2 regions of the Bradyrhizobium sp. CAR08 genome follow, and region 1 is predicted to be linked to the other one. Evidence: predicted binding sites of a transcription regulator. Region 1 holds the regulator's gene; the other holds the start of a gene.
The links. Region 1 encodes PhoB, which activates phosphate uptake and scavenging genes when phosphate is short. Its sites were predicted from a motif close to TGTCATNNANCTGTCAT; they were not measured.
Positions count from the first base shown of each region.

Region 2: a site for PhoB is predicted at 1,999-2,015, ahead of ACIPUD_RS34905 (UDP-2,3-diacylglucosamine diphosphatase). Genes of this name have one in related genera too.

Region 1 covers NZ_JBIXJX010000010.1:229,829-234,604, reverse strand. The annotation lists gene pstC (phosphate ABC transporter permease subunit PstC) at 1-182, shown strand, start outside; gene pstA (phosphate ABC transporter permease PstA) at 187-1,032, shown strand; gene pstB (phosphate ABC transporter ATP-binding protein PstB) at 1,029-1,850, shown strand; gene phoU (phosphate signaling complex protein PhoU) at 1,861-2,577, shown strand; gene phoB (phosphate regulon transcriptional regulator PhoB) at 2,600-3,307, shown strand; gene ACIPUD_RS22300 (GcrA family cell cycle regulator) at 3,555-4,067, opposite strand; gene ACIPUD_RS22295 (aspartate aminotransferase family protein) at 4,523-4,776, shown strand, end outside.
Region 2 covers NZ_JBIXJX010000025.1:83,514-88,289, reverse strand. The annotation lists gene ACIPUD_RS34920 (c-type cytochrome) at 1-632, shown strand, start outside; gene ACIPUD_RS34915 (Lrp/AsnC ligand binding domain-containing protein) at 657-902, opposite strand; gene thiD (bifunctional hydroxymethylpyrimidine kinase/phosphomethylpyrimidine kinase) at 1,032-1,832, shown strand; gene ACIPUD_RS34905 (UDP-2,3-diacylglucosamine diphosphatase) at 2,039-2,851, shown strand; gene ACIPUD_RS34900 (glycosyltransferase family 4 protein) at 2,865-3,908, shown strand; gene ACIPUD_RS34895 (threonine/serine dehydratase) at 3,972-4,776, shown strand, end outside.

The sequences.
Region 1 (4,776 bases):
CATCGATCTTTGCGCCGGGCACCACGATCTCGGCGGCGATCGCATCCGAGTTCGCCGAGAGCGACGGCCTGCACCAATCCGGCCTGATCCTGCTCGGCCTCCTGCTGTTCGTTCTGACCTTCTTCGTGCTCGCAGCGGCGCGGCTGATGCTGATGCGGCTGGAAAAGAAGGCGGGGAATTAGCGCCATGAATCCGATCTATTCACGCCGACGCCGCAAGGACATCGTCGTCCGCGGGCTCTGCATCGCCGCAACCGCCTTCGGCGTCACCTGGCTCGCGCTGATCCTGATCACGCTGCTCTACAACGGGCTGGCGGGACTCAATGTCCAGCTGTTCACCGAGAACACGCCGCCACCGGGATCGAACGAGGGCGGTCTGCTCAACGCCATCGTCGGCTCGCTGATCATGACCGTGATCGGCGTCGGCATCGGCGCGCCGCTCGGCATGTTCGCCGGCACCTATCTCGCCGAATACGGCCGCAACGACCGGCTGACCTCGGTGATCCGCTTCATCAACGACATCCTGCTCTCGGCGCCCTCGATCATCATCGGCCTGTTCATCTACGGCGCCGTGGTGGTGCCGATGCGCGGCTTCTCGGCGATCGCAGGCTCGCTCGCCCTCGCGGTCATCGTGATCCCGGTGGTGCTGCGCACGACCGAGGACATGCTGCTGCTGGTGCCGAACGCGTTGCGCGAGGCGGCCTCGGCGCTCGGCCTGCCGCGTTCGCTGGTGATCAAGCGGATCGCTTATCGGGCTGCCCGATCGGGTCTCATCACCGGCGTGCTGCTCGCGACCGCTCGCGTCGCCGGTGAAACCGCGCCGCTGCTGTTCACCGCGCTATCGAACCAGTTCTTCAGCCTCGGCCTGAACAAGACGATGGCGAACCTGCCTGTGACCATCAACAACTTCGTGCAGAGCCCCTATGCCTATTGGAAGCAGTTGGCCTGGAGCGGGGCGCTGCTCATCACCCTGACCGTTCTTGCCCTTAATATTTTCGCGCGCATCCTTGGCGCCGAGAGGACCGCAAAATGAGTGATCTTTCCGTGTCGATGAGCGCGTCCGGTGGACTGCCGCACGCGGCGGTGCTGCCCGAGGCGCCCCCGAAGGTGACCGTGCGTAACCTGAACTTCTATTACGGCGAGCACCATGCGCTGAAGAACATCAACCTGACGCTCGGCGCCAACCGCGTTACGGCGTTCATCGGACCGTCGGGCTGCGGCAAGTCGACCCTGCTGCGCATCTTCAACCGGATGTACGACCTCTATCCCGGCCAGCGCGCCACCGGTCAGCTGATGCTCGATCAGACCAACATCCTCGACCCCAGGCTGGACCTCAATTTGCTGCGCGCCCGCGTCGGCATGGTGTTCCAGAAGCCGACGCCGTTCCCGATGACGATCTACGAGAACATCGCGTTCGGCATCCGTCTCTATGAGAAGATCTCGAAGTCCGAGATGGACGGCCGCGTCGAGAAGGCGCTGCGCGGCGGCGCGCTGTGGAACGAGGTCAAGGACAAGCTCAACGCCTCCGGCCTGTCGCTCTCCGGCGGCCAGCAGCAGCGCCTCTGCATCGCCCGCACCGTCGCGGTGCGGCCCGAGGTGATCCTGTTCGACGAACCCTGTTCGGCGCTCGACCCGATCTCGACCGCCAAGGTCGAGGAGCTGATCCAGGAGCTGTCCGAGGATTACACGATCGCTATCGTCACCCACAACATGCAACAGGCGGCGCGCGTCTCCGACAAGACCGCCTTCATGTATCTCGGCGAGCTGATAGAGTTCGACGACACCAGCAAGATCTTCACGTCGCCGTCAGATCGGCGCACGCAGGATTACATCACCGGCCGGTTCGGCTAGGAGACGCGACATGGGTTCTGAACATACCGCAAAGGCTTTCGACACCGACCTCCAGGAACTCACTCGCCTGGTCGCCGAGATGGGCGGCATCGCCGAGCGCATGATCGTCGAGTCCGTCGACGCGCTGATCCGCCGCGACGTCCCGCTCGGCCAGCGCGTCGTCGCCATCGACACCGAGCTCGACGCGCTGCAGAAGCGCATCGAGGAGCGTGCGGTGCTCACCATCGCCCGCCGCCAGCCGATGGCGGTCGATCTGCGCGAGATCGTCGGCGCCATGCGCGTCGCGACCGATCTCGAGCGCATCGGCGACCTCGCCAAGAACATGGGCAAGCGCGTCGCGGCGCTGGAGACGGACTTCCATCCGCTCAAGCTGTTCCGCGGCCTCGAGCACATGACCGACCTCGTGCAGCAGCAGGTCAAGTCGGTGCTGGACGCCTATGCCGCGCATGATCTGCCGGCGGCGATGGCGGTCTGGAAGGGCGACGAGGAGGTCGACGCCATCTGCACCTCGCTGTTCCGCGAGCTCCTCACCTACATGATGGAGGATCCGCGCAACATCTCGTTCTGCATCCATCTGATGTTCTGCGCCAAGAACATCGAGCGGATCGGCGACCACGCCACCAACATCGCCGAGACCGTGTTCTACATGATCGAGGGCCAGGCCATCACCGACAAGCGGCCGAAGGGCGACATGACGACCTTCGCCAACACGGTACCGAACACCTGAAGACTTAGGGAGCGACGACCCGATGGGCGCACGCATTATGGTGGTTGAGGACGAGGAAGCCCTGACCGAGCTTCTCCGCTACAACCTCGAAGGCGACGGCTATGACGTCGAGACGGTGATGCGCGGCGACGACGCCGACACCCGCCTCAAGGAGCACATCCCCGATCTGATCGTGCTCGACTGGATGCTGCCGGGCCTGTCAGGCATCGAATTGTGCCGGCGGCTTCGCACCCGTCCCGAGACCAAGCAGCTCCCGATCATCATGCTCACCGCGCGCGGCGAGGAGAGCGAGCGGGTGCGGGGTCTTGCGACCGGCGCCGACGATTACATCGTCAAGCCGTTCTCGGTGCCGGAGCTGCTGGCGCGCGTGAAAGGCCTGCTGCGGCGCGCAAGCCCGGAGCGGCTCGCGACGGTGCTTGCTTTTGGCGACATCGAGCTCGACCGCGACAAGCGCCGCGTGGCGCGCTCGGGCCGGCCGATCGATCTCGGTCCGACCGAATATCGCCTGCTGGAGTTCTTCCTGGAGCATCCGGGGCGCGTGTTCTCGCGCGAGCAACTGCTCGACAGCGTCTGGGGTCGCGACATCTATATCGACGAGCGCACCGTCGACGTGCATATCGGCCGCCTGCGCAAGCTGCTCAATCTCGGCCGCGAGCAGGACCCGATCCGCACCGTCCGCGGCGCCGGCTACGCGCTGGATGATCGGTTTGCCAAGGCGGAGCAGGTGTAGGGTTGCAGGCTTGTTTGTTGGCGAGTTGTCCCTGCATTCTCAGCCGTCGTCCCGGACAAGCGAGCGAAGCGAGCGCTGATCCGGGCCCATAACCACCGAACGTGGTTTGGCGAAGACTCGGAGTGACCCCTTCCGCACGATTATTGCGTGCTCGGAGTATGGGTCCCGGCCCCCCGTGCGCAATTGCGCACTAGGCCGGGACGACGCTGAAATTGTTGAATCGTCTTCGCGCGACGACTTGCCGTGATTACCGCGGACCCGGCTTCACCGGTGCGCGGCGCCGATCCGACGCCGGCTGGTACGCAACGCGCGAGTGCTGGGCGCAATAGGGCAGTCCGGACAGCGCCCTTCCACCGCAGAAGAAGAAGTCCGGGCTCGAGGGATCGCCGACCGGCCAGTGGCAGGTCGCCTCGTTCAATTCCAGCAGCGACAGCCGCTGGCTCATCGGCACCACGTTGTCATAGGTGACCGGATCCGGCTCAGCCTCCACCTCGAAGGCCTGCGCCAGCGCGGTGTTGCCGCGCGAGATCGGGCGGCTCACCCGCATCATGTGCTGCGCGGGGCGCGCCTTGCGCGGCCGCGGCGCTGCCGATGATGGGCTCTTGGCGCGGCCCGAAAGGCCGAGCCTGTGCACTTTGCCGATCACGGCATTGCGGGTCACATTGCCGAGCTCCGCCGCGATCTGGCTGGCCGAAAGTCCGGCCTCCCAGAGCTTTTTCAGCTGCTCGACGCGATCATCGGACCAGGTCAAAACCGTCATTGCACCCTTTCCCTCGCTGCGCGCCAGCCATCCTGGGGCCTCGCAGCGAATGCCTAAGCCTTCAAAAACCCGTGCCGCCAGAATCCCTTAAGGCTCGCCGGGCGCGTCTTGAACGCCCGAACGTTTACGCCGGTACATAAGGACTTAAAGATCAGAACCACTGCACGAGATGTCGTATCTGACAATCCAAACGCTACAATATGGCGTGACTCCCGCGCAAGAGTCCGCCGACTCGCTTCCACATGTTCCGTGGCCAAATCCCGCAAAATCGGCACCGCAAGACTACGGATTCAGCGTTTCGCGAGGCTTTCCGGGCGGCATTGACACCCGTTTCACCAGGCCTAAGATAGTCGCACGTGCCGCCCTCAAGAGGCGGCACGTTTCGTTTTCCGGGCCGGTCGATGGTGCGTTGCGCAATGCACGCTCACTCCGTCCGCAACATTCAAGTGACCATCATGACTAACAGCGCAGCGCCGCATTTGCTCCCCGTTTTCGCCAGGTCCGACCTTGGTTTCGAGCGTGGCGAAGGCTGCTGGCTGATCGCGACCAATGGCGAGCGCTATCTCGATTTCACCTCCGGGGTGGCGGTGAATGCGCTCGGCCATGCCCATCCGGCGCTGGTCGCGGCGTTGCAGGAGCAGGCCACCAAGCTCTGGCACATGTCGAATCTGTTCCAGAGCCCGGACGGCGAAAAGCTCGCCGCGCGCCT
Region 2 (4,776 bases), on a different contig from region 1:
CCGAATTCGTCAATGCGGTGATGCACGGGGTCTCGCCGGACGGAGGGCATTATTTTCCGGCCTTTCCCTATACGTCCTATCAGCACGCCAGGCGCGAGGACGTGATCGATCTCTTTGCGTACCTGAAAACGCTGCCGGCCGTCGCAGGCAAGGTGCGCGACCACGATGTGCGCTTTCCGTTCAACATCCGGCGTAACGTCGGCATTTGGAAATTCTTATTTCTGGACGACAAGCCCTTCGTCCCCGACAGCGCGAAGTCACCGCAGTGGAATCGCGGCGCTTATCTCGTCAACAGTTTTGGCCATTGCGCGGAATGCCACAGCCCGCGCAACGCGCTTGGCGGCATCATGGCCGGACAACGCTTCGCCGGCGGCCCCAATCCGGAAGGCGAGGGATGGGTGCCCAACATCACCCAGAAGGGCCTCGGCGAGTGGAGCGCGAAGGATATTGCCTATTTCCTGAAGACCGGCGAATTGCCCGACGGCGACAGCGTCGGCGGCGCGATGACGCGGGTGATCAAGAACACCTCGCAACTGCCGGACGACGATCTCGCGGCGATGGCGGACTATCTCAAATCGCTGCCGCCGGTGGACGGTCCGCCGCGTCCCAAGCGCAAGGAGGGCGGCGCCTGATCGGGCCCGCTCTTTTCCGGACGGTCAACTCGCGCCAAACGCCTTGAAGGTGATGATGGTGAGGGTGTCCTGGATGCCGGGCAGCACCTGCACCTTCTCGTTGACGAAGTGGCCGATATCGGTGTCGTTGTCGACGTAGAACTTCACCAGCAGGTCGTATTGCCCGGCCGTGGAATAGATCTCGGAGGCGATCTCGGCTTCGGCAAGCGCATTGGCGACCACATAGGATTGGCCGAGCTTGCATTTGATCTGGACGAAAAAGGGAACCATCGCGGTCACTCCGAAAGCATATCTGACGGCTAATAGGCCAAACCCGGCCGGATTTAGCAAGCGAACTTGCTGGGCTGGGAGAGGCGCGCTAGGACGGGCCATGGCTTCGAAAACGCTGAAGATCGCCCCATGACGACACCCGTAGCGCTGACCATTGCCGGCTCCGATTCGAGCGGCGGCGCCGGCATCCAGGCCGACCTGAAGACCTTCGCCGCGCTCCGCGTTTTTGGCGCTTCGGCCATCACGGCGCTGACGGCGCAGAACACGCGCGGCGTCACCGGCATTCACGCGGTGCCCGCCGAATTCGTCACCGCGCAGATCGACGCGGTGTTTTCCGATCTCGAGGTCGGCGCGGTCAAGATCGGCATGGTGGCGCAAGCCGCCAGCATCGATGCGATCGCGGCCGCGCTGTCGCGCTGGGCGCCCGGGCATATCGTGCTCGATCCCGTGATGGTGGCGACGTCGGGCGATCGCCTGCTCGCGTCCGATGCCGTCGATGCCCTGCGCATCAAGCTGATGCCGCTGGCCTCGGTGATCACACCCAATCTGCCCGAGGCCGCGGCTCTGCTCGACGAGCCGGTCGCGGCCAGCGAGGCCGAGATCGAAAGCCAGGGGCGCCGGCTGCTGGCGCTCGGCTGTCGTGCGGTCCTGATCAAGGGCGGCCACGGCGAGGGCGCCGAGAGTATCGATTATCTCGTCGATGCCAGCACCACGATCGCGCTCGCCGCGCCGCGCGTTGCCACAAGCAACACCCATGGCACCGGCTGCTCGCTGTCCTCGGCGGTCGCCGCAGGGCTCGCCAGGGGCGAGGATCTCGAGCGCGCCGTGCGCAACGCCAAGGCCTGGATCAGCGCGGCGATCGCAGCCGCCGATCGCTTCAGCGTCGGCCACGGCCACGGCCCGATCCATCATTTCCACAAATTTTACTGAACGCCGCTCGCGAGCGCGCCACCGCTAGTCCGTCCCGCCATGCAGCTCCGGGTTCTTGCGGAGGGCGCTGCGACGCCATGTCGCCTGATTGTCGCATGCGACTGATATTCGCGGGGTGGGCGAGGCAAGCGCGATTCGTATCTGAGGGTGCCTCAAAGGTTCGATTGGTCATCCCCCTGTCACGGGACATTGTTACAGGCTGGCGCATGGGAAGTTACGATGTGAGTGACGAGAGCCCGGAGCGGCGCTTTCGCACGTTGTTCATCTCCGACGTTCATCTCGGAGCCCGCGGTTCTCAAGCCGATCTTCTGCTCGATTTCCTGCGTTTCCATGATGCCGACACGATCTATCTCGTCGGCGATATCGTCGACGGCTGGGCGCTGAAATCGAGCTGGCATTGGCCGCAATCGCATAACGACCTCGTCCAGAAGCTTTTGCGCAAGGCGCGCAAGGGCGCCAAGGTCATCTACATCCCCGGCAATCACGATGAGTTCCTGCGCAACTATTACGGCACGCATTTCGGCGGCATCGACGTGGTCGAGAACACCGTCCACATCGGCGCGGACGGCAGGCGTTATCTCGTCATCCACGGTGACATCTTCGACCTCGTGGTGCAGAACGCACGCTGGCTCGCCCATCTCGGCGACAAGGCCTACGATTTCGCGATTCAGCTCAATCGCTTCGTCAACTTCTTCCGGCGCATGTTCAAGGTGCCCTATTGGTCGCTGTCGCAATGGGCCAAGCAGAAGGTCAAGAACGCCGTCAACTATATCGGCGCATTCGAGCAGGCACTCGCTGCCGAGGCACGGCGCCACGACGCCGACGGCGTGATCTGCGGTCACATCCATTACGCGGTGATCCGCGACGAGGGCGGAATCCGCTACATGAATTGCGGCGACTGGGTCGAGAGCTGTACGGCGCTGGTCGAGCACGACGACGGCCATTTCGAGATCATCACCTGGGCGGACCAGGCCGAGAAGCCGGCACAGGTCCCGCAGGTCGCAGCCAGAGCTGCATGACAAAGGCAGCCTGATGCGCATCCTGGTCGCGACCGACGCCTGGCACCCGCAAGTCAACGGTGTGGTTCGGACGCTGACCAAGCTTGCCGACGCCGCCAAAAGTCTCGACGTCGAATTCTCGTTCCTGACGCCGCAATCGTTCCGCACCTTTGCGATGCCGAGCTATCGGGACGTGCGGGTGGCCATGCCGCGCCCGGGCAGAATCGCGAAGCTGATCGAAGAGGCGCGCCCGGACAGCATCCACATCGCGACGGAGGGGCCGATCGGCCTGATGGTCCGCCGCTATTGCCGGCAGCGCAAGCTGCCCTTCACGACCAGCTTCCACACCCGCTTTCCCGAATATGTCCGCGCCCGCGTGCCGGTGCCGGGCTCGCTGATCTGGCGGGCGCTGCGCCGATTCCATAGCCCCAGCCGCGCCGTGATGGCGGCGACGCCGGCGCTCGCCAGTGAGCTGACCGAGCGCGGCTTCGACAATGTCGTGCTGTGGCCGCGCGGCGTCGACCCCCGTCTGTTCCATCCCCGCGCGATCGATCTCTGCCTGCCGGCGCCGGTGTTCCTCTCGGTCGGTCGGGTCGCGGTGGAGAAGAATCTCGAGGCGTTCCTCGACCTCGAGCTGCCCGGCACCAAGGTGATCGTCGGTGACGGCCCGGCGCGTGTCGCGCTGGAGGAGGCCTATCCGGACGCGATCTTCCTCGGCGAAAAGCACGGCGAGGAGCTGGCGGACATCTATGCTGCGGCCGACGTCTTCGTATTTCCGAGCAAGACCGACACGTTCGGCCTGGTCCTGCTCGAAGCGCTGGCGAGCGGCCTGCCGGTCGCGGCCTTCCCGGTGAAGGGCCCCCGCGACGTGATCGGCGATGCGCCGGTTGGCGCGCTCGATCACGATCTGCGCAGCGCCTGCTTTGCCGCGCTCGACATCTCCCGGCAGGACTGCGTGGAATTCGCCGCCAACTACACCTGGGAGGCCTCGGCCCGGGCTTTTATCGACAGCATTTTGGCCGTCGGCGCGGTGCTGCCCGGCCGAAACGGGGCAGAGCCGGCGCGATTCGTCGCCTGAGAGCCCCAAAGCCTCGCGCGGAGATGCCTTGCCCGGGCCTCATCCGGCGCGATAACATCAGGCATGACAGAACAGCTTCTCCCGATCGGCCCTGCCGATATCGACGCCGCAGCACGCGTGATCGCACCTTTCGCCGTCCGCACTCCGCTGTTGTCCTTTCCCGTGCTCAACGAGCGTGTCGGTGCAAAGGTCTATCTCAAGCCGGAGATGCTCCAGCGCACCGGGTCGTTCAAGTTTCGCGGTGCCTTCAACAAGGTCGCCTCGATCCCGCAGGACAAGCGCGCCGGCGGCGTGGTTGCGTTCTCCTCCGGCAACCACGCCCAGGGCGTGGCGGCGGCGGCCAAGATCCTCGACATGCAGGCGACCATCGTGATGCCCGCGGATGCGCCGTTGTCGAAGCGCGAGCGCACCAAATCCTACGGTGCCGAGGTCGTGCTGTACGACCGCGACCGCGACGACCGCGAGGCGATCTCGCGCGGCATCGCCGAGAAGCGCGGCGCGACTCTGGTCAGGCCCTATGACGATCCCTTCGTGATCGCCGGTCAAGGCACCGCCGGCCGCGAGATCGCCGAGGACATGGCGGCGCTCGGTCTCAGCCCCGACATCGTGGTCGCCCCGGCCTCCGGCGGCGGCCTGATCGCCGGCGTTGCAACGGCTGTGAAGGCGCGTTTTCCGCTGGCCGAGATCGTGGTGGCCGAGCCCGACGCGTTCGACGATCACGGCCTTTCGCTGACCGCGGGCCATCGCGAGCCGCACGCACCCGCCGGCCGCACCATATGCGATGCGCTGATGGCCCTGATTCCCGGCGAGATGACCTTTGCGATCAACAGCAAGCTGCTCGCGCGCGGCGTCACCGCCTCGGACAAGG